Regions from separate parts of the Cohnella sp. GCM10012308 genome, predicted to be linked through region 3. Evidence: a T-box and tRNA genes for the amino acid it is inferred to sense, from the RefSeq annotation. Region 3 holds a T-box; the other regions hold tRNA genes.

Region 1 (5,846 bases), on a different contig from region 3:
TCAGCCGGACGAGTCTATGGTGAGGGGGACGCGAATGATGATCAAGCTTTCCCGGCAGGACCGGTTGTTCGACGTCGCCAACAAAATCTTTTTAGGCCTGCTGCTGCTGGTGGTGCTTTATCCGCTGGTCTATGTGACGAGCGCCTCGATCAGCGACCCGCAAGCGGTCAATACGGGACGGATGTGGCTGTGGCCTGTGCAGATGACGTTCGAGGGATACGAGCGGGTATTCCGCAATGCCGACATCTGGACGGGATATCGCAATACGGCGCTGTTCACCGCGCTCGGCGTGCTTATTAATCTCGCCGTCATGGTACCCTGCGCATACACGCTCTCTAGGCGCGACATGCCGCTGCGACAGGCGATCCTCATGTTCATGCTCGTAACGATGTTTTTCAACGGGGGACTGATCCCGACCTACCTGCTCGTCCGCAATCTGCACATGCTGGATACGATTTGGGCGCTGGTCATCCCGAACGCGGCCAACGTATGGAGCATCATCGTCATCCGCACGTTTTTTCAGAGCACGATCCCCCGCGAGCTGGAGGAGGCCGCGGAAATGGACGGCGCTTCGATCTTCCGGCTGTTCAGGAGCGTTATTCTGCCGCTCTCGGCTCCGATCCTTGCTGTGATCGCGTTGTTCCAAGGCGTTGGCCATTGGAACGCCTACTTCTCGGCGATGATCTATCTCAAAAACAAAGAGCTGTTCCCGCTGCAGCTCATCATCCGCGAGATATTGGTGCTTCAGCAGATGAGCGCCAGCATGCTGATGAACGCGAGCGGCGATCAGGAGACGCTGGCCCGGCAAGCCCGCATCGCCGACATCGTCAAGTATGCGGTCATGATCGTGTCGGCGCTGCCGCTGCTCGTCATTTATCCGTTTTTGCAGCGTTACTTCGTCAAAGGCATGATGGTCGGATCGATCAAGGGCTGAATCGCGTCTGGCGAGAGGGGGAATGCCGGGCTGCAGCAGGAGAAGCCGCAGGCAAGCCGAAAGAAAAACGATACAAAGAGAGCGATTACAAGAAAGCTGCGTTTATCCAAGGGAGGTTACCATGTGTTAAAACGTACAAGCCGCATGATGCTGCTCGGCATGACGGCGGCGCTCGCCGCCTCGGGCTGCAGCTCCAATTCCGATTCTCAAAACAGTTCGTCCGCTTCGCCGTCCGGCGGGAATCCGTCCGCCGCTTCGTCCGCTTCCGCGTCGACGCAGTCCGACGCCTCGACGCCGATCGAGCTGACGATGATGGGGCCGAAGCAGTCGATCCAGGGTCCGTGGGAAGACATGGACTTTTTCAAAGAGATGGAGAAGCGCACGAATATTCACTTCAAATTTGATACGCCGCCGATCACGAGTTATCAGGAAAAGAAAAATCTCGCGTTCGCGAGCGGCGATCTGCCGGACGTGCTGTTCGCGGCGCAGCTGACGCCGTCCGAGGAAGTCAACTACGGCAAGCAGGGGCTGATCGTTCCGCTGGAGGACCTGATCGAGCGGCATGCGCCGAACATCAAAAAGCTGCTGGACGACAATCCGGCGGTGCGCAAGTCGATCACGACGACGGACGGGCACATCTATGCGCTGCCGCAGGTAACGGAGCTGGCGCACAATCTGATCAATAAAACGTGGATCAACGGCGCTTGGATGAAAAACGTGGGCGCGGATCAAGCGCCGAAGACGACGGAGGAGCTTTACGCCCTGCTCAAGGCATTTAAGGAAAAGGACGCGAACCAGAACGGCAAAAACGACGAAATTCCGTTGTCCGGCATCAATATCGACTCGATTCGGCCCTTTATCCTATCCGCCTTCGGCTATTTGTCCAACTACAGCGTGCTTTCCAACCAGCTTGACGTCGTGCAGGTGATCGACGACAAGGTCGTGTATGTACCGACGACGGAAGGCTACAAGCAATATTTGATTTATATGAACAAGCTGTACAAGGAACAGCTACTGGATAACGAAATCTTCTCGCAGACAAGCGAGCAGTTCACGGCGAAGGGGAAAGAAAACAGGATCGGCGTGTTCCCGTCGGCCGCGCCGTTCCTCGTGCTCGACATTAAGACGGACGAGGAGAACTTCCAGAATCCGGTGCTGCCGGCGCTGACCAGCGCGTTTAACGCGACGCCGACATATTTGCTGAACAACGGCACGAGCCGCGGCACGTTCGCCATTACGAAAAAAGATAAATACCCCGAGCGGACGATCGCCTGGATCGATTATTTGTATACGCAGGAAGGCGGCATTCTTGCCAACTCTGGCGTGGAGGGCAAGGGGTGGAAGTGGGTCGACGCGGAAAAGACCAAGTGGGAACGTCTCGCGGTCGACGGCAAAAATATCGAGGAATCCCGCGCGATGAACGCGCCCGATCCGGGGCTTGTCATTCCGACATTCAAAGGCAAAGACTTTCATTATAAAATCAACAATCCGGTTACCCAGTGGCTGCACAAAACGTCGGAGCCGTTTCTCGCGATCGCAAAGACGCCGTATCCGCTCGTTTACTTCAGCGACGACGAGCAAAAGCGGATGAACGTGCTGACGACCGACTTAACGACCTACGTCAGCCAATCGGAGGCCAAGTTCATCCTGTCCAAAGACGTGGAAGCGGGCTGGGACGAATACGTGAAAACGATCGAAAACATGAACGTTAACGAACTGCTGAGCATTTATCAGGCGGCTTACGACCGCTGGAATCAATCCAAGTAAACGGCGCGGCCGCGAGTTTGCGGCGCGCAAGGAGGTTTGGCCATGACGGAAGCAAGCGCGAAAACGTACCGCGAAGCGGCCAGAGACCTGCCGGTCGGCGGCGAGTTCGACGTCATCGTCGCCGGAGGCGGTCCTGCCGGCATCGGAGCCGCCGTCGCATCGGCGCGAAGCGGCGCCAGGACGCTGCTGCTGGAACGGTACGGCTTTTTGGGCGGGATGGCGACGGCAGGGCTCGTCGTGCCTCACTTCGACGGGCATTCGAACAAAGGAATCAATGCGGAGCTGATCGATCGGCTGTCTTGTCTTGGCGGGTGGGGCGCGCCGGGGTGGAAAATATCGTTCGATCCGGAGCTGTTCAAGCATGTGTCGGAGGCGATGGTGCTCGAGAGCGGAGCGAGCATTCTGTATCATAGTGCCGTCGCTTGCCCGATCGTCGAGGATAACCGGGTATGCGGCGTCATCGTAGAGAGCAAGTCCGGCCGCGAGGCCTATCTTGCCCGGACGGTCGTCGATACGACCGGAGACGGCGACGTGGCGGCCCGGGCGGGTTGCCGGTTCGAGAAAGGACGTCCGGAGGATGGCCTCATGCAGCCGATGACGTATATGTTCCGGATGGGCGGCGTCGATTGGGTGCAGCATGGCGCACACGATCTGTTTAACCTCTGCCAGCGCGCAATCGAGGAGACGGGAGACGATTACCGGCTGCCGTTCGACGTGCCCTGGGCGATCCATGTGCCCAATCCGGGCGAGGTCGTCCTGCAGCTGACGCATGTGCGAGGCGTGGACGGTACGGACGCGGCCGAGCTGACGCGCGCGGAGATCGAGGGGCGGCGGCAGGTGCTCGACGTGTGCCGGTTCCTGAAGTCGCACGTCGCCGAGTTCGCCGGCTCGCGCCTGATCGAGACGGCGACCCAGATCGGCGTACGCGAGACGCGACGCATCGTCGGCGACTACCGGATCAGCGACGACGACGTATACGACGGCGTCGCATTCGCTGACGGCATAGCGGACGTCACCTTCCCGGTCGATATCCACGATCCGGTGGACAAGAGCCAGCCGGTGTCGCTCGTCGGCACGCGGCGCGGCAAGTCCGGCGCCTACCAGATCCCGTACCGCGCGCTGCTGCCCACAGACCGCGAGCAACTGCTCGTAGCCGGCCGCTGCATCTCCGGCTCCTATACGGCGCATGCCTCGTACCGGGTGAAGGGCCCGTGCATGGCGATGGGCCAGGCTGCGGGAACCGCCGCCGCGCTTGGCGTTCTTAACGGCATCGCTCCCCGTCTGGTCGATGCCGGCGAGCTGCAGCACAAGCTGACGAAGCAGGGCGTCACCTTCCCGCGCAGGGAAGCGTCGAGCATCCCGCAACCGGATGAGCGGGAGCCCGTGCCGCGGCGTCCTTATCTCGGACCGGGCTGAGCAAGCGGAAAAGAGCCGAAAACCCTTGGACGCGAAGGGTTCTCGGCTCTTTTTGCTTATATAAACCTTAAGGTAACATTCGAACTGGCGTCCCAAGAGGGATTCGAACCCCCGACCGCACGCTTAGAAGGCGTGTGCTCTATCCAGCTGAGCTATTGGGACACAGCTTGATTATATTACCACAGGTGGCGTGCGTTGCTCAAGTGCAATTTTTTATATTTTTGCGGCGTTACCGGCTGGTACGCGAAGCGTCTTGCGCATATGCCTGTACGGATGGCCGTTAATGGAGACGCGCTTGTCTTCTTCGAACCCGAGCCGGGCGTACAACGCGCGTGCGCCTTCCTTTTCGATGTCGACGTTCAGTCCGATTGCGGCGTATCCCCGCGCGGCAGCCTCCAGCTCGGCATGGCGAATGAGCGCCTTGGCGAATCCGCGGCCTTGATACGCCGGGGCGACGGCGACGGCATCAATATAATATTCGTCTTCGTCCGCTTCGCGATCCTGCACGGCATCTTCTATGCCTGCCTCGTACAGCTGCTGTGCGATCGGCGCATAGAGCGCATCCGTTTGATCTCCGCCGTAGCACAGGATGGTACCGGCGGGTTCGTTTCCTTCGGCGACGAGCAGCGCGTGACGCTCGGCGCTGAACCGATTGCCCGGCGTCCGGTAGTATTCGGCCAGCTTCGCGAGCACGGCCGCCTCGGTGCGTTCTCCGGTGAGCCTGTAGGCGATGTTTTCGATGGCCAGCAGCACAAGCTTGGACACCGCTGCGGCGTCGGCTGGACCTGCGGATCTGATCAGCATTGCGCGCGTCCCCCATTTCATATTGAAGAGCGGAAACAAAAAAGCCTCTGCGTCAACAGAGACTCGTCGGTTATGCGGTTGGAGCGGGTGATGGGAATCGAACCCACGCCTCAAGCTTGGGAAGCTGGCGTTCTGCCATTGAACTACACCCGCATAGCAGTAGTATAATAGCATAGCTTGGCAGCGCTAGGCAATGCGACGCTTTTTTTTATTTGCCTCGTCTTCATGATATAATTCCTGAATCGGACTGATCAAGCAAGCACTCGGACAGCGATGGAGGAAGGGGTTCGCGGCGTGTCGGACTTCACCGGGGACAATCTGGTCTTGTTTCCCAAGACCTTGGACTACTATCAGATACAATTGACGCGCATGCTCGAGACGGAGCGATACGGCGAGGCTAAGGGCCTATTGGACTTCCTGCTGCAGTGCGGAGGCGAGGCGGAGAAGCATCATACCGAGTGGCAGGCGCTGCTTGGATGGCTGGAGGCCGCCTTTCCGGAGGCGACGGCAACGGGGGGCCCGGGAGAAGAAACCGATGAGGCCGAGCAGGAGGGCGAGGATGCGGACTCGGTGCTCAGGCAGCGTGTATTGGACCGGGCAGCCGAGGATCCCGCCTATTTGCAGCGGCTCGTTTCTATTCTTTTCGATGACGAGGACCCGGAGCAACAGCTGCTGGCGCTGGGCCAAATGGCGCATCTGCCTGGACCCGAAGCCGAAGCGGCGTTGCGAAAATGGCTGTCCGAACGCGAGCACCATCCGCTCGTGCAATTTCGCGCGCTGCAGCTGCTTCGCAGGTTCGGGGCCGTAGGGACGGCGGCCATGCTGCGGGACGGCGAGACGCTGGCCCTCGAGATCGAGGAGACGCCGCTGTCGTTCGAGGAATTCCCCCAGTCGGTTCTCGAGGTGCCGGATCGGCTGAGCCGGA
Region 2 (5,846 bases), on a different contig from region 3:
GCAGGACGCGCCTTGAACAGGCTGCCCGACAGAATGACGACCGCCTCGCTTGCCTGGATGCCGAAATTGGCGAGACCCGCCTCGACGTAGCGCGCGTTGCGCCGTCCGAACGCCCGGACGAGCTGTGCGGCCTCATCGTCCCCGGCGCCTGCCGCTTCGAAGACGAGCGGCGCCAGATGCTTCTTGGAGCCGAGCTTGCCTTGAATCCAGTGCTCCATCAGCGTATCCGCGTCCGCCAGCCCGTAGTGAGCGAGGATTCGCGGCTTGAGCTGCGTCTGCGGCCCGAGCCCGACGTCGGAATCGAGCGCCGCCCGCAGCGCGAGGCTGCCGAGGGACTCGCCGCCCGAGTCGTCGTCGCGGACATGATAGCCGTATATGAACGGCGACTGGCCGGGTCGCAGGATGGCGACGTTCGTACCGGTTCCGATGCAGAGCACCGCGCCGGCGGGCGACGACGTGCCGCCGCGGTAAGCGATGATGCAATCGTTCACGACCGTCACGTCCGCGACGCCCGTCGCGCCCTTGAGCGCTTCGCGCAGCAAGGCATATTCATAGGGAAAATCCGCGCCCGTCATGCCGGCGTGAACGCTCTCGATATCGCAAGCCTCTGCCTCCGCCCGGCGCAGTGCGTCAGTCACGGCTTCCTTCACGCGTTCCATGCTGTGCGCCATGCCTTGTGTGCTGTGACAGCTCCCGCCCGCGTAACCTGCGGCCAAGATGCGTCCGGACCGGTCGGCGAGCGCGGCGATCGTCTTCGTGCCTCCTTGGTCGAGCCCCAGCTTGTATTTCATATGTGACACCTACTAAGTCGTATTGGCTTGCCGTGTACTTATCGTACACCGACCGCATGCCGCGCTCTCCCTCAATACGACTGAGGACTAATGCAATCTTACTGCTGGCCTCTCACCTGGCTTGGCGTCTTGCCGACGTGCTGCACGAATACGCGGTTAAAGTTCGACAGATTGCGGAACCCGCACTCCGCCGCGATGTCGATGATCTTGCGGTCGGTCGTCTCCAGAAGGTGGACGGCCTGTCCCAGACGAATCTCGATGCAATAGTTCAGGGGCGACATGCCCACGATCTGCTTAAAAATCGCGCTGAAGCGCGAAGGGCTCAGATGAATGAGGTCGGCCATCTCCCGCAGCGACCACGGCCGGGCCGGATCCTGGTGGACGGCCTCGAGCACGCTGCGCACGAGCGGCTGCTTGCTGCGGGTTTCGATCGAAGCCGGGGTTGCCGATCTGGAAAAGTGGCGGTTCACGTAAGCGAGGAAACGGGCCATCTGCGCCCGAATGATCGTCCGGTAAGAGGAGGACTGCGTCTCGTGCTCCTCCTGCATGTCCGTCAGGATGGCGCGCAGCTCGTTCATCCTGGGATGGTCGCGATCGAGCACGTTGCCGAAGCGCAGGCCCATCTCCACGAACGGCGCCAGCAGCTCGGGGTCATAGCGCTGATCCGCGGCCAAGAGGGCGGGGTCGAACACCGTCACCTGCAGGACCAGGTCCCGCGTCTCGAATGCCCGGTGCAGATCGCTCGGACTGAGCAGGACAATATCGCCCTGCCGGATCGGGTAAGTCGTGCCGTTGATGAGATACATGCCCTCGCCGTGCTTCACGTAGTTGATCTCCAGGCTATCGTGCCAGTGTAATCGGTTAAAATACGGGAAAACGCCCTTCGTATCGCCGATGTCGAAAGGAAATGCTTTGGCCAAATCCAGCAAGTCGCGCGCTACCGCACCCATCGCGATGACCTCCGTATGCGTGTGTGTTCGATCCGGGATCGTCTTTGGGACCATCATAGCACTATCGTTTCGCAAAATCGAAACATCCTGAGGCCCGTGCGGAACCAAACGCCGCTTACCGCTTTTTTTTGCGAATCGATATGTGTTATACTATTGATCACTGTGGCCCCGTAGCTCAGCGGATAGAGCACACGTTTCCTAAACGTGGTGTCGGATGTTCGATTCATCTCGGGGCCGCCAGTTCATACCCTCAAATACAAAGAAGCCATCCTAAGTCGTATTGCGACTCCCGGAACGGCTTCTTTTTTTGTTATTGACGAACGTGCGTTTTAAAAATATTATCCAAATATATGCACCAAAAGGAGACTCTGCATGTACGGAATACGTATCGGCGCCGGAAGAACGGCCGAGATCTACGAATATGGCGAGCAGCGCGTCCTCAAGCTGTATTACCCGGGATTGACCGAGGAACAGGTGGAAGCGGAATATCGGATCGGTCAGGCCGCCTGGCGCGCCGGCATTCAGACGCCTATGCCACTGGAGCGCGTGCAGCATGACGGCAGGCATGGCATCGTGCTCGAGAGAGTCGCCGGCGTCACGATGCTCGCCTCGCTGGCGCGCCGGAACGGTACGGTGGCGCAGGAGGCCTCACGAATGGCGCTGCTTCACAGCCAGATTCACCGCATATCTGTGCCGGGACTGCCTAGCCAGAGAAGCAGCCTACAGGAGCGGATCGTGCACGCTCCCCTGCTAACCGATGAGGAAAAAAGTCGCCTGGCCCTGCTGCTGCGGGAGCTGCCCGACGGCGACCGCCTCTGCCACGGAGACTATCATCCGGACAACATCATGCTCGGCGACGGGGAATGGATCATCGACTGGATGACGGGAATGAGCGGCCATCCGGCTGGCGATGCCGCCCGGACCGCGCTGCTGCTGCAATACGGCAGCGTCCCCGATGAAGCGCCGGACGAGGTGGTCGCATGGCTGGCCGACATGCGCGCCGAGCTGCTTGACGGATACCTGCTCGCTTATGCGAAGCAGACCGGGACGACGCGCGAGCAGATCGAGCGATGGCTGCCTCCCGTCGCCGCGGCCCGTCTGTGCGAATGGATCCCTGAGGCGGAGAAGGAAGCGCTGGCGGCATTTATCCGACGGTCTATCGGACAGGAGCACCTCGGATGACCCGGCGCGCATGGCTTCTTGGCGCAGGAATTGCGATTGCATTTCCCCTGCTGGTTCACTTGCTGCTCGCAGCTTACGCGCAATGGTCGGACGCCGGCGATCCCGCCGATTTTGCCTACCATGATACGACGTTTATCGTTTACCGCATCGGTTGGCCCGGGAATATCGCGCTTGGTCTCGCAGCATTGATCGTGTACGTCTTGACACGTGGAGTCGTAAGAGCATTCAGATCCAGATTCAGATGAACGAGGTTAAATCACACGAATCAATGGAGGGAAGCACTCTCTATGCCGAAGTCTTTAAGAGTTATTGTGTCCCTGGCACTCATGCTCCTCGTGCTCGCGCAGCCCATGTATGCCGCGGAGAAGTCCGTCAAGATCAAGATTACGGTCACGAGCATCGCGTTGGTGGAAAACAACCATGTGGGAAACGAGTGGTATACCGAAGCTTCGGTCAACGGCAAGACGGTCGCCGAGGGCTCGTCCGTCACGCTGACGCTCAAGCCGTCCGCGGCGGTTAAATTACAGGCCTATGCGCAAGAACAAGACAAGATTCCCGATGAAGGCGAGGCCACGGTCTCCGTCAAAGCATCGTCGATCGCAAAGACGACAAACAAGGCGCTGAGCGTCACTGTAACGGAAAATAGGGGGCGCTACTCCGGCAATACGGCGACCTGGAAGTTTACGTTCAAGATGCAGAAGGTTGCTTAGTATAGCTTGCACCAGAAAGGGAGATCCGGCATGACTACCGCAGCTACCTCTCTATACTTTGTCCGGCATGCGGATTCTCCCTACATCCCCGGCGAGGAACGCGCCAGAGGGCTGTCCGAACGCGGACATTCGGATGCGCTGCGCGTGAGCCTGACGCTCGGGGAGATTCGCTTCGATGCCTTCCTATCCAGCCCTTATGAGAGAGCGATCCAGACTATCCGGCCGCTCGCCGGGGGCCAGCCTATTTTGGAGTTCGAAGATTTAAGGGAGCGCGAGATCGGTGAGATCTCCGGTACGCCGTTTTATGCGGCTAAGCAGCAGGTTTATCAAGACTTCGGCCTGTCGTTTCCAAAAGGAGAGTCCTCGCAGTCGGCGCAGCAGCGGGCGGTCGCCGTCATTGTCGATATACTCCGCGCCAGACAAGGCCAGAACCTGCTGATCGGCACCCACGGCGATATCATGACGCTTATCTTTAACTACTTCGACCCCGCGCATAACTTCGAATTCTGGCAGTCGACGTCGATGCCCGATATTTACAGGCTTGCGTTCCAGGGCGAGCGCTTCATCCAAATAAACCGGCTTTGGCAAGTCGAATAAGGGCACAGCAGCCAGGCCGGCGAGTAAGCTTCAATGATTCATCGCCCTGCGAAGGTAGAGCCGTTCTCCAATCTCTAACAGCAACCGCCCCGCCGATATGGATAAGCCAAGAACCGCGCCTCGCTGCCCCATTGCTCCCCCTTCCAGCACGCCAAGCAGCAGTCCTAAGACGACGGGAGCCAGGACCAGCTCCCAGATTAAGCCTTTATTCCACATCCGTCCGGACATTTTTTGCGCTGCGTAATCCTCTCGATGTATGTCCCGGCGGTACCGGAATCCGATGCTCGTCAGGATCACGATCATAGACACGTACAGATGGTCCTCCCCGTCCGCCGCGTAAAACGTCGCTATCATTGGAACGCCGAACAAAAAGAGATAGAGCAGATATAAGACGTATCGGTCCGTACGCTGCATCTTATGCCTCCCTCGAGCCTAGATGAGATATCTTAGATACACATAAACGCTGGAAAGAACGATGGACAGCAGCATGAGCGGCAAGCCGACTTTAAGATATTGGACGAACCGGATCGGATGTCCTTCCTTGCCGGCCATGCCGGCGACGATCAGGTTGGCGCTCGCGCCGATGAGCGTGCCGTTGCCGCCGAGACATGCGCCCAGCGCCAGGCTCCACCAGAGCGGTTCGAGATTGCTGACGCCCATGCTGCCCATCTCCTGAATCATCGGGATCATGGTGGCTACGAACGGGATGTTGTCGATAAAGGCGGATGCGATCGCGCTCAGCCACAGGATAAGCATCGAAGTCGCGACCAAGTCGCCCCCTGTCAGCTCGATCGCTTTCTTCGCAAGCTCGGCGATAACGCCCGTCTCGACGAGCCCCGATACGAGCACGAACAAGCCGACGAAGAAAAAGATGGTCATCCATTCGACCTTGGTAAGCGCCGCTTCCAGCTTGTGCTCGCCTGTGAGCAGCAGCAGGAGGAAGGCGCCGGCCAGGGCGACGGTCGCGGATTCGAGATGAAGCGCCTGATGGGTGAAAAACCCCAGCAGCGTCAGCCCGAGGATAGCCAGGCATTTGCGCAGCAGCTTCGGATCGGTGAGGAGTTCCTTCTCGCTCATCTCCATGATGCCGCGCTTCAGCTCTTCGGTCGTCCGGATTTTTTTGCGGAACATCCAGATGAAGAGCGGCACGTAAGCGGCCATGACCAAGATGGCGACGGGCGCCAGATTCTCGATAAACGCCATGAACGTCAGCTCCGGGACGGCGCTGCCGATCATAATATTCGGCGGGTCGCCGATCAGGGTCGCCGTGCCCCCGACATTGGATGCGATAATCTGCGTGAGCAGGAACGGCGCCGGGTTGACGCGCAGCTGCCGCGTGATGCTAAAGGTCACGGGCACGATGAGCAGCACCGTCGTCACGTTGTCCAGAAACGCGGAGCATGCCGCCGTGATCAACGACAGCAGGATGAGAATACGGATCGGCTCGCCCTTCGCCTTTTTGGCAGCCATAACCGCGATATACTTGAACATGCCCGTGTCGGCCGTCGTGCTCACGATGATCATCATGCCGATCAGCAGCCCCAGCGTGTTGAAGTCGATATGATGGATCGCCGTCTCCTGATCGACGATGCCGAGGGCGACCAGGAGCAGCCCCC
Region 3 (5,846 bases):
CGGTCTGTGGACGTTCACGATGGGCAGCAAAAAGCACGATCCGCTTCAAGTCGACGCCGCCCAGCTGCCGGAGCTCGACACGAAGTACTACACGCCTCGCCTGCATCACGCAGCCTTCGCGCTGCCGAAGTTCGTCGAGGATCTGACCAAGTAATTTGACGCTAATTACGTAGAATGAGCCCCACTCCTTAAAGAGTTGGGCTTTTTTCATGCGCTGAATGATGAATGCGTTACAAAGACTAACATTATTTAAACAAATAGACCGAAACATTCGGAAATATGAGGAAATTCGCAATCTTAAATGTTATTATTACTTACATCATACATAAAAATGGGGTGGCGGCATGTTCGACTGGCTCGGCTTTAAAAAAGGACTACCGTTATGGTGGTCGTACAGGCTCAACAGGCGGTTGAAGCGAGACATCGAGGAGATCTTCGAAGGCATCGCCGAGACGCGGATGCAGCTCCTGAAGGATTGGACGACGGACTACTGGCGTCATCTGGACCGGCTGCTGGAGCAGCTTCGGTCGAATGGCAGCGGTCCGGCGCCTGCCGGCAGCGGGGCAGCCCGCGAAGCGATGGGCAAGCTGATCGGCTCGGCATATACGCGCGCGATCGATTTTACCGAGATCTTTGTGACCGATGCAGCGGGAACGGTCGTTTATTCGACGCACCAGCCCCACGAGGGGCGGACCTACGGGAACGGAGCCGGATTCGCGGCGGGCATGGATTATGCGAAAGGCGGCGGCATCGGCGCGCGTCCCTGCCTGTTCGGTCCTTACCCCGATCCGATGACGGCGGAGATCGGCGCGCGCTCGTCCGCTTTTCACGATAAGATGACCCTGCTCTTCATTCTGCCGTTCTCGGAAAATGGCGAGTGGCAGGGCGCGTTGTGCGGAAGAGTGCCGAACGACGTCGTCGGGGATCTCATCCAGCGCGAATCCGGCCATGTCTATCCCGATTCGGGGGACAACTACCTGTTCATGGCGAAGCCCTCGCTGAGCACGCACATTGCGCCGGGCACCGCGTTGTCGCGCAGCCGGTTCGAGGACAGGACCTTCACCCACGGCGAAAATCTGAAGGACGGCGTCACCACCGACTGGGGCGTCGTGTCCGTCAAGGAACATACCGAGCTCGAGCTTGTGTTCACCGATCCGGCCACCGGGCGGCTTCATCCGGGCGTCGAGAGCACGATCCGCAACGGCAGCAACCTGTTCGTCGAATTTCCCGGCTACTCGGATTACCGCCACATTCCCGTCATCGGCAAAGGGGTGACCTTCGAGCTGCCGCATTGTCCGGATCGTTGGGGCATGATGTGCGAGGGCGATCTGGAGGAAGTGTACCGGATTCGCAGCGTGTCGGTGCGGCTCGCGAAGCCGCTGTGGATAGGCGTCGTCGCATTTTCGGCATTGTCGGCGGCGTTGGTCGGATACCTCGCATCCGAGTTGTCCCCCGTATGGACGGCCGTCTGCGAGCTAGTCTTGTCGCTGGTTGCCGGCTGGGCGGGCATCGGGCTGGTGCATCGCAGAAGCGATCGCCGCGTGTCCGAGCCGCTGCGCAGCCTGAGCAAGTTCATCCGGATCAATGCCGAAGGCAAAGGCGACCTGACACAGCGAATACGAACGGCAGAATACGACGACGATGAAATCCGCGACCTGGCCAAGTGGATTAACAATATGATCGACTCGCTCGAGGGCATCATGCTGCAGGTCCGCCTTGCTGCATCCGACGTATCCAGCAGCCAGCGGCTCATGTACGAGACCGCCGCTTCCACGGCCGGATCGACGGAGCGGGTCAGCGAGCGCATCCACGATATGATCCGCAGTCTCCGCCGCCAACTGAAGGATATCGATGTGGCCAAGGACGTGGCCGGCGAGATGCGGGAGACGCTGGCCAAGCTCGAACGGAAGGCTGCGGTGCAGATCGAAGTCGCGCAGGGCGAGGTCGAGCGGATCGGCGGCAAAATGTCGCAGATCTCGGACCGCGTCGCGCAGACGAACGGCACGATCCGCTTGTTCATCGATACGGCGGGCGAGATCCGCAGCGTGCTCTCGGTCATCGAGGAGATCTCCGCGCAGACCAATCTGCTCGCGCTTAACGCTTCTATCGAGGCGGCGCGCGTCGGCGAGCACGGGCGCGGCTTCGCCGTCGTCGCAGGCGAGATCCGCAAGCTGGCCGACTCGACGCGGCGGTCGACGGAGGAAGTCAACGCGATCGTGGCCAAAATATACGACCATGCGAAGCTTGCCTCTGCCTCGATGGAGGAAGGTACCCGCGTGGTCGAGGAGGGGACGGAGCTTGTCGCCGTCGCATCCGAGACGCTTGTCGCCGCCAAGTCGGAGGAAGCGATGAAGACGCAGGTCGTGGACGAGGTCGTCGCTTTGATGGAGAAGATCGCCGACGTCAGCAAGGAGAACCGCGCCATCTCGGCCGAGGTCGAGACCAAGGTGCAGGCGCTGCTCGGCGAGATTCTGGGCGTCCGGCATACGTCGCACAGCGTCGAAGGCATCACCGCCTTCCTGCGGCAGCTGGTCGGGCAGTTCCAGTTGACGGAGACGCGGGTCCGGTAAAGGATGTAGGGTTGTATGGTAGAAAGCCCGGGCGGGAACGTCGTTAGACGTATCTCGTTCCGGGCTTTTTCGCTGGAGTGACGCAGTTGGTGCAACATACCCATCAAAACGCCCTCATCCGTCTTCTTGCCGACTATCCTTTACATACGCTCCGGCACGGCAATGCCCAGCAGCTTCAAGCCGCGGCCCAGCAAGGAGCCGACCGCCGCCGATAGGCGCAAGCGCGCTTGCGTGCCAGACTCGTCGTCCGGTTGGATTACTTTGTCGTCGTGGTAAAAGCGATTGAAGTCGCGCGCCAGCTCCAGCAGATAACGCGCCACGGCCGACGGCTCGTTGTCCCGCACCGCCTCGCTCATAGCATCGCTCCACAGCGTGAGTCGCTTGGCGCAAACCCAGGCGGCCTCCGCCATGGCGAAGCCCTCGACCGAGACATTCGCGCCTTCTTGCCCGAGCGCTTGTTCCGGCAGGAAGCCGCCCTTGCGCAGCAGGCTGGCAATCCTCGCGTACGTATACTGCACGTAAGGTCCCGTCTCGCCGTCGAAGCTGACGACCTCTTCGAGCTTGAAGTCCACGGACAGCTGCCTGCGGTTTTTCAGATCGCCGAACACGACCGCGCCAATGCCTACGGCCTCGGCGACTTCGTTCGCGTCCGGCAGATCCGGGCTCTTGGCCGCGATGATCTCGCGCGCTCTGCGTACCGCTTCGTCCAGCACCTCGTCCAGGAAGACGACCTTCCCCCTGCGGGTGGACATCTTCTTGCCTTCCACGGTCATGAGTCCAAAAGGCACATGCTCGCAGTCTCCCGTCCACGGCTCTCCCATTTTCCCGAGTACCCCGAACACCTGCTTGAAGTGCAACTGCTGCTCGGCGCCGACAACGTAGAGCAAGCGGTCCGCCTTCATCGCCTGCTTGCGGTAGATCGCGGTCGCGAGGTCGCGCACCGGATAGATCGTGGCGCCGTCTTTCTTGAGAATCAGGCAAGGCGGCAGCCCTTCCTCGTCCAGTCTGACGACGAGCGCGCCGTCGCTCTCCTCGAGCAACCCCTGCGCACGGAGGCGTTCCAGTACAGGCCCGAGCTTGTCGTTATAGAAGCTCTCGCCGAGCACCGCGTCGAATCGGACGCCAAGACGCGCGTAAACGCGCTCGAACTCCTTCATGCTCGCTTGGACGAAAAATCGCCAGAGCGCCGTCGTCTCCTCATCCCCCTGCTCCAATCGCAGGAACGCTTCTCTTGCTTCGTCCTCGAGTTCCGGATTCGCTGCCGCTTCCTCGTGGAAACGGACGTAAAGCTGCAGGCTCTCGCCGATCGGATCGGCATCGAGCGCTGCCTTGTCTCCCCAGCGACGGTAGGCGACGATAAGCTTGCCGAACTGAGTGCCCCAATCGCCGAGGTGATTGACGGTCGTTACGGCGTGCCCGGTCTCTCTGTAAAGGTTGGCCAGCGCATTGCCGATCATCGTGGAGCGCAGATGGCCGACGCCGAGAGGCTTGGCGATGTTGGGCGAAGACATGTCGATAACGACATGTTGGCCGCGGCCTACATCTCTGCGTCCGTAGCCGGGTTCGATCGACGCGTCGACGATTCGACCCAGCCAGACGGCGGGATCGAAAAATAGGTTGACGTACCCGCCCGCGGCCTCGGCGCGGACGCCTTGGCCGGCGGCGCCCACCGCATCGGCGAGCTCTGCGGCGATGACGCCCGGCGCGCGGCGAAGCTGCTTCGCCAGGACGAAGCAAGGGAATGCGACGTCGCCGAGCTTCGGCTCCGGAGGCGTTTCGAGCCGGCGGAGCAGCGCCTCCTTTTCTAACGGAACGTGGGGTTGCAGCAGCGCTGCGGCTTGCTCTAACAGCATGTCGATGTCCTCCTTCGCTTTATTCGAGACGCAAAATCCAAACGCACGCCATCCGGATGCACTCCACCCAAATAGCAATCCGAACGAGCAATCCAACCGAACGAGCAATCCAACCGAACGAGCAATCCAACGAACGAGCAATCCAACCGCAAAATCCGAACGCAAAAAACCTCCGTCTCATCAAGAGACGGAGGTTAGTCCGCGGTACCACTCTTATAGCGCCCGGGCAGATGGTCTGCGCTGGACGCCGCTCAAAAGGATAACGGCCGCAAGGCCGGATCGCCCTACATCCGGACTATCGGCTAAGGCGCCGCGCCGGTTCGGGCGACCGACTCCCGGGTCCGCTTCCCGAAGATCCCGCCGTGCCGGGTTCCACCCCTCCGGCTCTCTGGTACGGCTATGCGATCCGGTACTCTCCCGTTCATCGTCGATCGGATATTGGCCCATATCATAGCATGCCGAGGCGGCGGGAGACAAGAGGGGCGAGCGGCCTCCATCGTTGAATTCAAAGTGCGTTGTGTATATAGTAATAACAGACAATCGGACAGACGGGAGCGGATCGAAATGCCGGACTACAGGCGCGTGACGGTCGTGTTCCGCAGCCGGCACGGCGGCGAATCCGGCGCATGGTCGGAGGAGCGGCTGACGGGGCAATGGTTCCGTATGGCGACGGGTTGGGTGCTGCGCTGCCCGGACGCGATGACGGTTTCGATCCTGAAAGGCGACGTGCGCGTCGTCCGTCAGGGAGAGGTCGGCGTGGAGCAGACGTTTCGGCTGGGCGCGGCGACGCCGGGCGCGGTGCGCTTGCCCCAGGGCTCGATGGCCGTTGAGGCGTTCACGCACGAGCTGACGGCTGCGTTGACGGATGCCGGCGGCACGCTGTTCTGGCGCTACGATATGCGCAATGAGGATCAGGAGATGGGCCGGTTCGAGATCGGACTGGATATACGGGAGGAATAAGTTCATGAACGTGCTGGAGCAGACATACGAGGTGTTAAAAGAAGCGATCGCGGAAGCCGCGGTCAAGGCGGGGGTCGTGGAGCGGGAACAGGTGCCGGCGATCGTCATCGAAGTGCCGCGCGACAAGGCGCACGGCGACCTGGCCACCAACGCGGCCATGCAGCTGACGCGCATCGCGAAGAAAAATCCGCGCGAGATCGCAACCGCGATCATCGAGCACCTGGACAAAGCGAAGGCCAACGTCACGTCCGCGGAAATCGCGGGTCCGGGCTTCATCAATTTCCGAATGGACAAGCGCTATCTGCTGCCTGTCGTCGCATCGGTACTGGAGCAGGGCGGGGGTTACGGGCGTACGGACGCGGGCAACGGGCGCAAAGTGCAGGTCGAATTCGTAAGCGCGAATCCGACGGGAAGCCTGCATCTGGGCCACGCGCGCGGCGCCGCGGTCGGCGATGCGTTGTGC
Region 4 (5,846 bases), on a different contig from region 3:
ACGATCTCGGCGCCTACGGAAGCCCATGGCAGGTTGCCCGGATCGCGCTCCGCGAATACCTTGATGGTCTTGCCGTTTACGATCAGCGCGCCTTCGCCCGCTTCGACCGTCGCGTTCAGCTTGCCGTGCGTCGTGTCGTATTTGAGCAGGTGCTTCAGCGTGTTAACGTCCGTCAGGTCGTTGATGGCGACCACTTCTACCTCAGGGTTGTTGAGCGAAGCGCGGAATACGTTGCGACCGATGCGACCGAAGCCGTTGATACCGATTTTGACCGTCATTGATAGTTCCTCCTTGGGTTGTGAAAATAAGATTTGATCTATGTCAGGCGCACGGAGCGCCGAGACCACTTGTTCTGCCGGACCGGGAGCTGCGTCCCGGTCCTGGGGTGCCGGCGTCAGCGTCAGACGCCGGCATGCTTAAGCGCTTCTTCGGCCGCCGCCTCGTCGGTGACGAGCATGTCGTCGTGCCCGAAGCGCATGACCGCGGCGATCGCCTCGCCCTTGCTGCGTCCGCCGGCGATGCCGATGACCGATTCGGCCGCCTCGATATCCTCGAGGCGGAGGCCGGCGGTCGCCATGCGATGCACGACGGCGCCCTCCCGGTCGAAATAGTAGCCGAACGCCTCCGCTAGCGCGCCGTCGCGCAGAATCTCCTGCACGGTGCCGGCGTCGAGCTTGCGCCGGCGGGCCATGGCGCTAGCGTCCCCGATGCCGTGAACGACGATACGCGCGCTGCGGATCATGTCCACGACCTCCCGCACGTTCGGCTCCTGCATGATCGTCTGGTAGGCGTCCTCGCTCAGATGATCCGGCACGTGCAGCATCCGGTACCGGGCGCCCGTCCGCTTGGCGAGCTCGGAGGCGATCGTGTTGGCCTGGTAGTCTACGCTCTCGCCGAGACCGCCGCGCGCCGGCACGAACCAGTTGTCGCGCAGCGGCGAGGGCACCGAGAATTGGGAAGCCATGCGGGCCATCGTCGTGCCGCCCATGACGGCGACGACGTCGCCGGGACCGATGACGCGGCGCAGCACCTTGCTGCCCGCGCGGCCCAGCTCGCGCTTGGCCTCCTCGGAGACGTCGGAGTCGCCGGGAACGACGACCGCCTGCTTCAGGCCGAACCGCTTGCGAAGCGCCGCTTCCAGGTCGGACAGCCCGAACAGCTCGCGGACCATCGGCTCCATCTCGTCCAGCAGGCGGCGTCCGCGCTCGGTCAGGCTGACGCCCGTTGTCCCCGCCTCGACGAGGCCCTGCGAGCGGAGCAGGTCGAGCTCCGCCCGCAGCGTCCGCTCCGTCAGCTCCAGGCTAGCCGCCAGCGTCCGTCTGCCGCCCGTGCCCGTGACTCCGATGCGGCGCAGAATGTCGTAGCGCTTCTGCAGCACCTGCATGATATCGGGCACGAGCTTTTGTTGCATCTCGAGAATGTTCCGCATCCTTTACCGTCACTCCCTTGAATGCCGTATGCATATGGCCGGAATGCGACGGGGAATCACGGTATGGGACCAATTACGTCCCACTGTGACATTTTAAGTCCCACTTCCTGTTTTCATTTTATCGGATTCTCCGGCGCGTTGCAAGCCCAAGATACGGCCGCGGACGAAGCATGCGAGCCCCGCGCAGCCGCATGGACATGGGAAGACCTCGTACCCTTTTTACCCCGATCGAATCCTTTTCAAAGCCCTTGCTTTTCCACATCCTATCGCCTATAATGAATCTTGCTGTTATCGACATGCGCCCGTGGTCCAACGGATATGACGCAGGCCTCCGGAGCCTGAGATTGGGGTTCGATTCCCTACGGGCGCGCCATATTTCGTTCTAATAGGCTGTTTAGCCGAAACTTATGATGCAGCAGACGCGCCCGTGACATACGGGCGCTTTTTTTGACCTATGTTTGACTTTCTTTGACATTGGGTTCATGATCCATTAGAATGGATTCACGGTCGATCCGCGCCTTTCCGGGAGATTCGGAGCAAGGACCGCCACACCACTATTCACAACCCCGAGGAGGGATCACGCAATGAGCTTTGTCCCTATGGTCGTCGAACAGACTAATCGAGGAGAGCGGGCATACGACATCTATTCCCGTCTGCTCAAGGACCGCATCATCTTCCTGGGCACCCAGGTCAACGATGTGGTCGCCAACTCCATCATCGCGCAGATGCTGTTCCTCGCGGCCGAAGATCCGGAGAAAGACATCCACTTATACATCAACAGCCCAGGCGGCTCCATTACGGCCGGCATGGCGATCTTCGATACGATGCAGTACATCAAGCCGGACGTCTCCACGATCTGCGTCGGCATGGCCGCCTCCATGGGCGCGTTCCTGCTTGCGGCAGGCGCCAAGGGCAAGCGCTTCGCGCTGCCGAACGCCGAAGTGATGATCCACCAGCCGCTCGGCGGCGCCGAGGGCCAGGCGAGCGACATCGAGATCCGCGCCCGCCGCATCCTCAAGCTCCGCGACAAGCTGAACCGCATCCTCTCCGAGCGCACGGGCCAGCCGCTCGAACGCATCGAGAAGGATACGGACCGCGACAACTTCATGGAAGCCGAGACGGCAAGAGAGTACGGTCTCGTCGACAAGGTTATCGAGAAGGTTTAAGGGGAACCCGCTCAGCGCGTTCCATCGGCAAAAAGCCCGCATGAAGCGCCGTATCCCGGCGCTTCATGCGGGCTTTTGCTTTGGCCGGCGAACGCCCCGAACCTCCTGTTACAAAAAAGGCGCCGTTCCCCGCACACAGGGTCAGCGCCTCTTTTTAATAACCGTTTACTTCAGCTTGGCGTACTCCGCGTTCAGCTCCTCCATCCCCTGCGAGCCGCCGGCCTTCATCCACTTGTCGACCGCTTTGTGCCAGCCGGCATCGTCGATCTCGCCCAGAATATATTGCAACCTGGCGTCGTTCTTGATCTTGTCCAGCTCGCCGCTCTTCTCGGTGAGGGTCTGGGACTGGATGGAAAACGCCGGATTGGACACCGCGATCGTCACATTGTCGGCGAACATCTGCTTGACCTTGCCGGCCAGCGGCGTATCCTTCGCCTTCAGGGTGGGGATCTCGTCGCTGACGACGGACAACTGCACGATGGGCAGCCTGTCCTCGGTCCGCAGAGCAAGCTCCTGCTCCGTGGCGGCGACCAAGCCGTCCTCCAGATGATAATGCGTCCCTTCGATGCCCCATGCCAGCAGGTTGGCGACGTCTTCGTCGAACATCTTGTCGAAGAAGCCCAGAATGCCTCTCATCTGCTCTTCGGTTTTCACCGCGCTCTTAGGGAACATGAAGATGCCGTTGTACCCCGGCGAAGCCATGATCCGCTCGCCCTTCGGGCCCTCGATCCGCGAGATTACGTCGATTTCTCCCTGCGGATTGGTTTTCTTGACGGCGACGTCCATGCTCGGTGCATCGTCGAGTGCGGTGGAGATCATCATGCCCGCCTTGCCCCCCTCCAGCATCGCTCTGGACTGGCTGCCTTCGGTCACCGCGAAGTCCGGATTCACCAGCTTCTCGTCGTAGAGCCGCTTGAAGAACTTCAGCGCGTTCAGCTGCTCCTCCGTCGTAAAGCTCGGAATCAGCTTGCCGTCCCGCTCCTCGTAGTCGTTGCCCGCCCCGAAGAAGCCCGCCAGCATATGAAAATCGTTGAAGCCCTTGCGGGACACGAGACCGTAGGTGTCGTTCTTGCCGTTCCCGTCGGGGTCCTTCAGCGTAAAAGCCTTGATGACCTCGTACAGCTCATCCAGCGTTTTAGGCTCCGACAGTCCCACCTTGTCCAGCCAGTCCTTCCGGTAGATGATCCCGCCGCGCGCCAGCACCCGGGGACGGTACAGCGCATAGTTTTTGCCGTCATGGGAGGCATTCCGCAGAACATCCGGGTTGAGCTTGGCACTCAGATTGGGATAATCCTTCAGCATCGGACCGATCCCCCAGAAGGCGCCGGAACGGACGCCGCTTACGACGGCAGGGGCATAGATGACCCCATCCAGATGGGAGATGACCGTCGCCTGCTTCAGGTCGCCGGAGGCCAGACTGACGGACAGCTTATCCTTGTACGCCGCGTCCGGCACCCAGGTGATGTCCAGCTTGGTGTTCGTCATTTCCTCGAGCTTCTTGATAATCGGGTTGTTCTTGGGCGCTTCCGTGGAGTAATACGGCATCATCATGGAGATCACGAGCGGCGTTTTGGCCGTCTCCGAAGCGGCTGAGGGAGCGGCTGCGGAGGAGTTGCCAGACGGCGCGTTTGCCGTCCCCTCGTTATTCCCTCCGCACCCGGCCAGCAGTCCCGCAGACATCGCTCCGACGCCGATGACCGGCAATAGCTTGTTCCATCTTTTCATCCCGACAACCTCTCCCTTTGTTTAAAGTGTACCTCATATGTGAAAAGCCGGCAGCCTTTGCGGCCGATCAGCCTTTTACCGAGCCCAGCAGCACGCCCTTGGCGAAGTGCTTCTGCAAAAACGGGTAGACGAGAAGAATCGGCAGGTTCGCGAAAACGATGACCGCGGATTTGAGCGTCTGCTCCGGCGGAAGCACGAAGTCCGGGCCCATGTCCGTCGCGTCGCCTACGCCGCCTTGAGACAGAATGACGATTTGCCGCATCAGCACCTGCACCGGCCATTTATCGGGATCGTTCAGATACAGGATCGGCGCCAGAAACGCATTCCAATGGCCTACCGCATAAAACAGCGAGAACGTAGCGATGGCGGGCAGAGACAGCGGAATTACGATCCGGGCCAGAATATACGGATGGCTCGCGCCGTCCATCTTGGCCGATTCCTCGAGACCGTCGGGAAGCTGCTGGAAGAAGTTTTTGATGACGATCAGATTAAACGCGTTGATGGCGCCTGGAATGATGACCGACGAGAAGGAATTCAACATGCCCAACTGCTTGACCAGGATAAACGACGGTATCATGCCGCCGCTGAAGATCATGGTGAACAGCACGAGGAGCATGATACGGTCCCGGCCGAGCAAGGTCTTGTGTGCCAACGGATAAGCCATCAGGGTGGTCATGGCAATATTCACGAACGTGCCCGCCACCGTGATCAGCACCGTAACCCCCATGCTGCGTAGCACCGTATTCGTGCTGAGGATGTACGCGTAGGAGTCCCAGGATAGGACGCGCGGAAACAGAATGAACGATTTCTCCCGAAGCTCCTCTGCCGTCGTGAGGGAGGCCGCGATCAGATGGATGAAAGGGATGATGGTCACCAGCGCGAATAATCCGACGGCGACGTAGATGAATGCCGTAAACAGTCTGCTCGCCGCGCTATGTTCGCGGATCATGGACAAGCTCCTTTCAACAGGGGGATAAGGGTTAATACACGCCTTCTTCGCCGAATTTTTTGGCAAGCCTGTTGGAGACGACGATCAGCACGAGCCCCACCAGCGAGTTGAACAGCCCGACGGCCGTGGTGTAGCTGAACAAGCCGCGCTGAATGCCGTTGGTGTAGATATAGGTGTCGAAGATTTCCCCCACGTCCCGGTTCATGCCGTTCAGCATCAGATAGATCTGTTCAAAGCCGAGGTGAAGAAAGTTGCCAAGCCGGAGAATAAGCAGAATGACGATCGTGCTGCGGATGGCGGGAAGCGTGATGTGCAGGAGCTGCCTGAATCGGCTGGCGCCGTCCATCCGGGCTGCCTCGTACAGGGAAGGGTCCACGCCTGCCAGGGCCGCCAGAAAAATGATCGTGCCCCAGCCCGTTTCCTTCCAGATCGCCTGGGAGGTAATGATGGTGCGGAACCAATCCTCGCTCAGCAGGAAGTTGATCTTCTCCCCGCCGAAAAATTCGATGACCTGATTGACGATGCCGCCCTCCGTGGTCAGCATGATGTAGGTGATCCCTGATATGACCACCCAGGA

The links. A T-box is a leader RNA that pairs with one kind of tRNA and senses whether it is charged. The one in region 3 lies ahead of argS (arginine--tRNA ligase), so its partner is inferred to be a tRNA-Arg.
Region 1: it has a tRNA-Arg gene. The T-box ahead of argS (arginine--tRNA ligase) is inferred to sense a tRNA for this amino acid. The anticodon was not compared.
Region 2: it has a tRNA-Arg gene. The T-box ahead of argS (arginine--tRNA ligase) is inferred to sense a tRNA for this amino acid. The anticodon was not compared.
Region 4: it has a tRNA-Arg gene. The T-box ahead of argS (arginine--tRNA ligase) is inferred to sense a tRNA for this amino acid. The anticodon was not compared.

Annotation. Positions count from the first base shown of each region.
Region 1 covers NZ_JBHRYU010000002.1:96,215-102,060, reverse strand. The annotation lists gene ACFOTD_RS03755 (ABC transporter permease) at 1-23, shown strand, start outside; gene ACFOTD_RS03750 (carbohydrate ABC transporter permease) at 38-934, shown strand; gene ACFOTD_RS03745 (extracellular solute-binding protein) at 1,058-2,701, shown strand; gene ACFOTD_RS03740 (FAD-dependent oxidoreductase) at 2,744-4,117, shown strand; tRNA gene ACFOTD_RS03735 (tRNA-Arg) at 4,203-4,279, opposite strand; gene ACFOTD_RS03730 (GNAT family N-acetyltransferase) at 4,331-4,921, opposite strand; tRNA gene ACFOTD_RS03725 (tRNA-Gly) at 5,001-5,074, opposite strand; gene ACFOTD_RS03720 (HEAT repeat domain-containing protein) at 5,216-5,846, shown strand, end outside.
Region 2 covers NZ_JBHRYU010000026.1:33,790-39,635, reverse strand. The annotation lists gene ACFOTD_RS23715 (N-acetylglucosamine kinase) at 1-791, opposite strand, end outside; gene ACFOTD_RS23710 (helix-turn-helix domain-containing protein) at 890-1,741, opposite strand; tRNA gene ACFOTD_RS23705 (tRNA-Arg) at 1,906-1,981, shown strand; gene ACFOTD_RS23700 (phosphotransferase family protein) at 2,114-2,923, shown strand; gene ACFOTD_RS23695 (hypothetical protein) at 2,920-3,168, shown strand; gene ACFOTD_RS23690 (hypothetical protein) at 3,211-3,633, shown strand; gene ACFOTD_RS23685 (histidine phosphatase family protein) at 3,664-4,230, shown strand; gene ACFOTD_RS23680 (hypothetical protein) at 4,261-4,644, opposite strand; gene ACFOTD_RS23675 (ArsB/NhaD family transporter) at 4,663-5,846, opposite strand, start outside.
Region 3 covers NZ_JBHRYU010000003.1:19,564-25,409, reverse strand. The annotation lists gene speE (polyamine aminopropyltransferase) at 1-154, shown strand, start outside; gene ACFOTD_RS05500 (methyl-accepting chemotaxis protein) at 345-2,570, shown strand; gene argS (arginine--tRNA ligase) at 2,711-4,423, opposite strand; T-box leader at 4,604-4,857, opposite strand; gene ACFOTD_RS05490 (DUF1934 family protein) at 4,988-5,383, shown strand; gene argS (arginine--tRNA ligase) at 5,388-5,846, shown strand, end outside.
Region 4 covers NZ_JBHRYU010000005.1:38,210-44,055, reverse strand. The annotation lists gene gap (type I glyceraldehyde-3-phosphate dehydrogenase) at 1-278, opposite strand, end outside; gene ACFOTD_RS08450 (sugar-binding transcriptional regulator) at 401-1,429, opposite strand; tRNA gene ACFOTD_RS08445 (tRNA-Arg) at 1,728-1,802, shown strand; gene clpP (ATP-dependent Clp endopeptidase proteolytic subunit ClpP) at 2,014-2,595, shown strand; gene ACFOTD_RS08435 (extracellular solute-binding protein) at 2,761-4,320, opposite strand; gene ACFOTD_RS08430 (carbohydrate ABC transporter permease) at 4,388-5,269, opposite strand; gene ACFOTD_RS08425 (ABC transporter permease) at 5,301-5,846, opposite strand, start outside.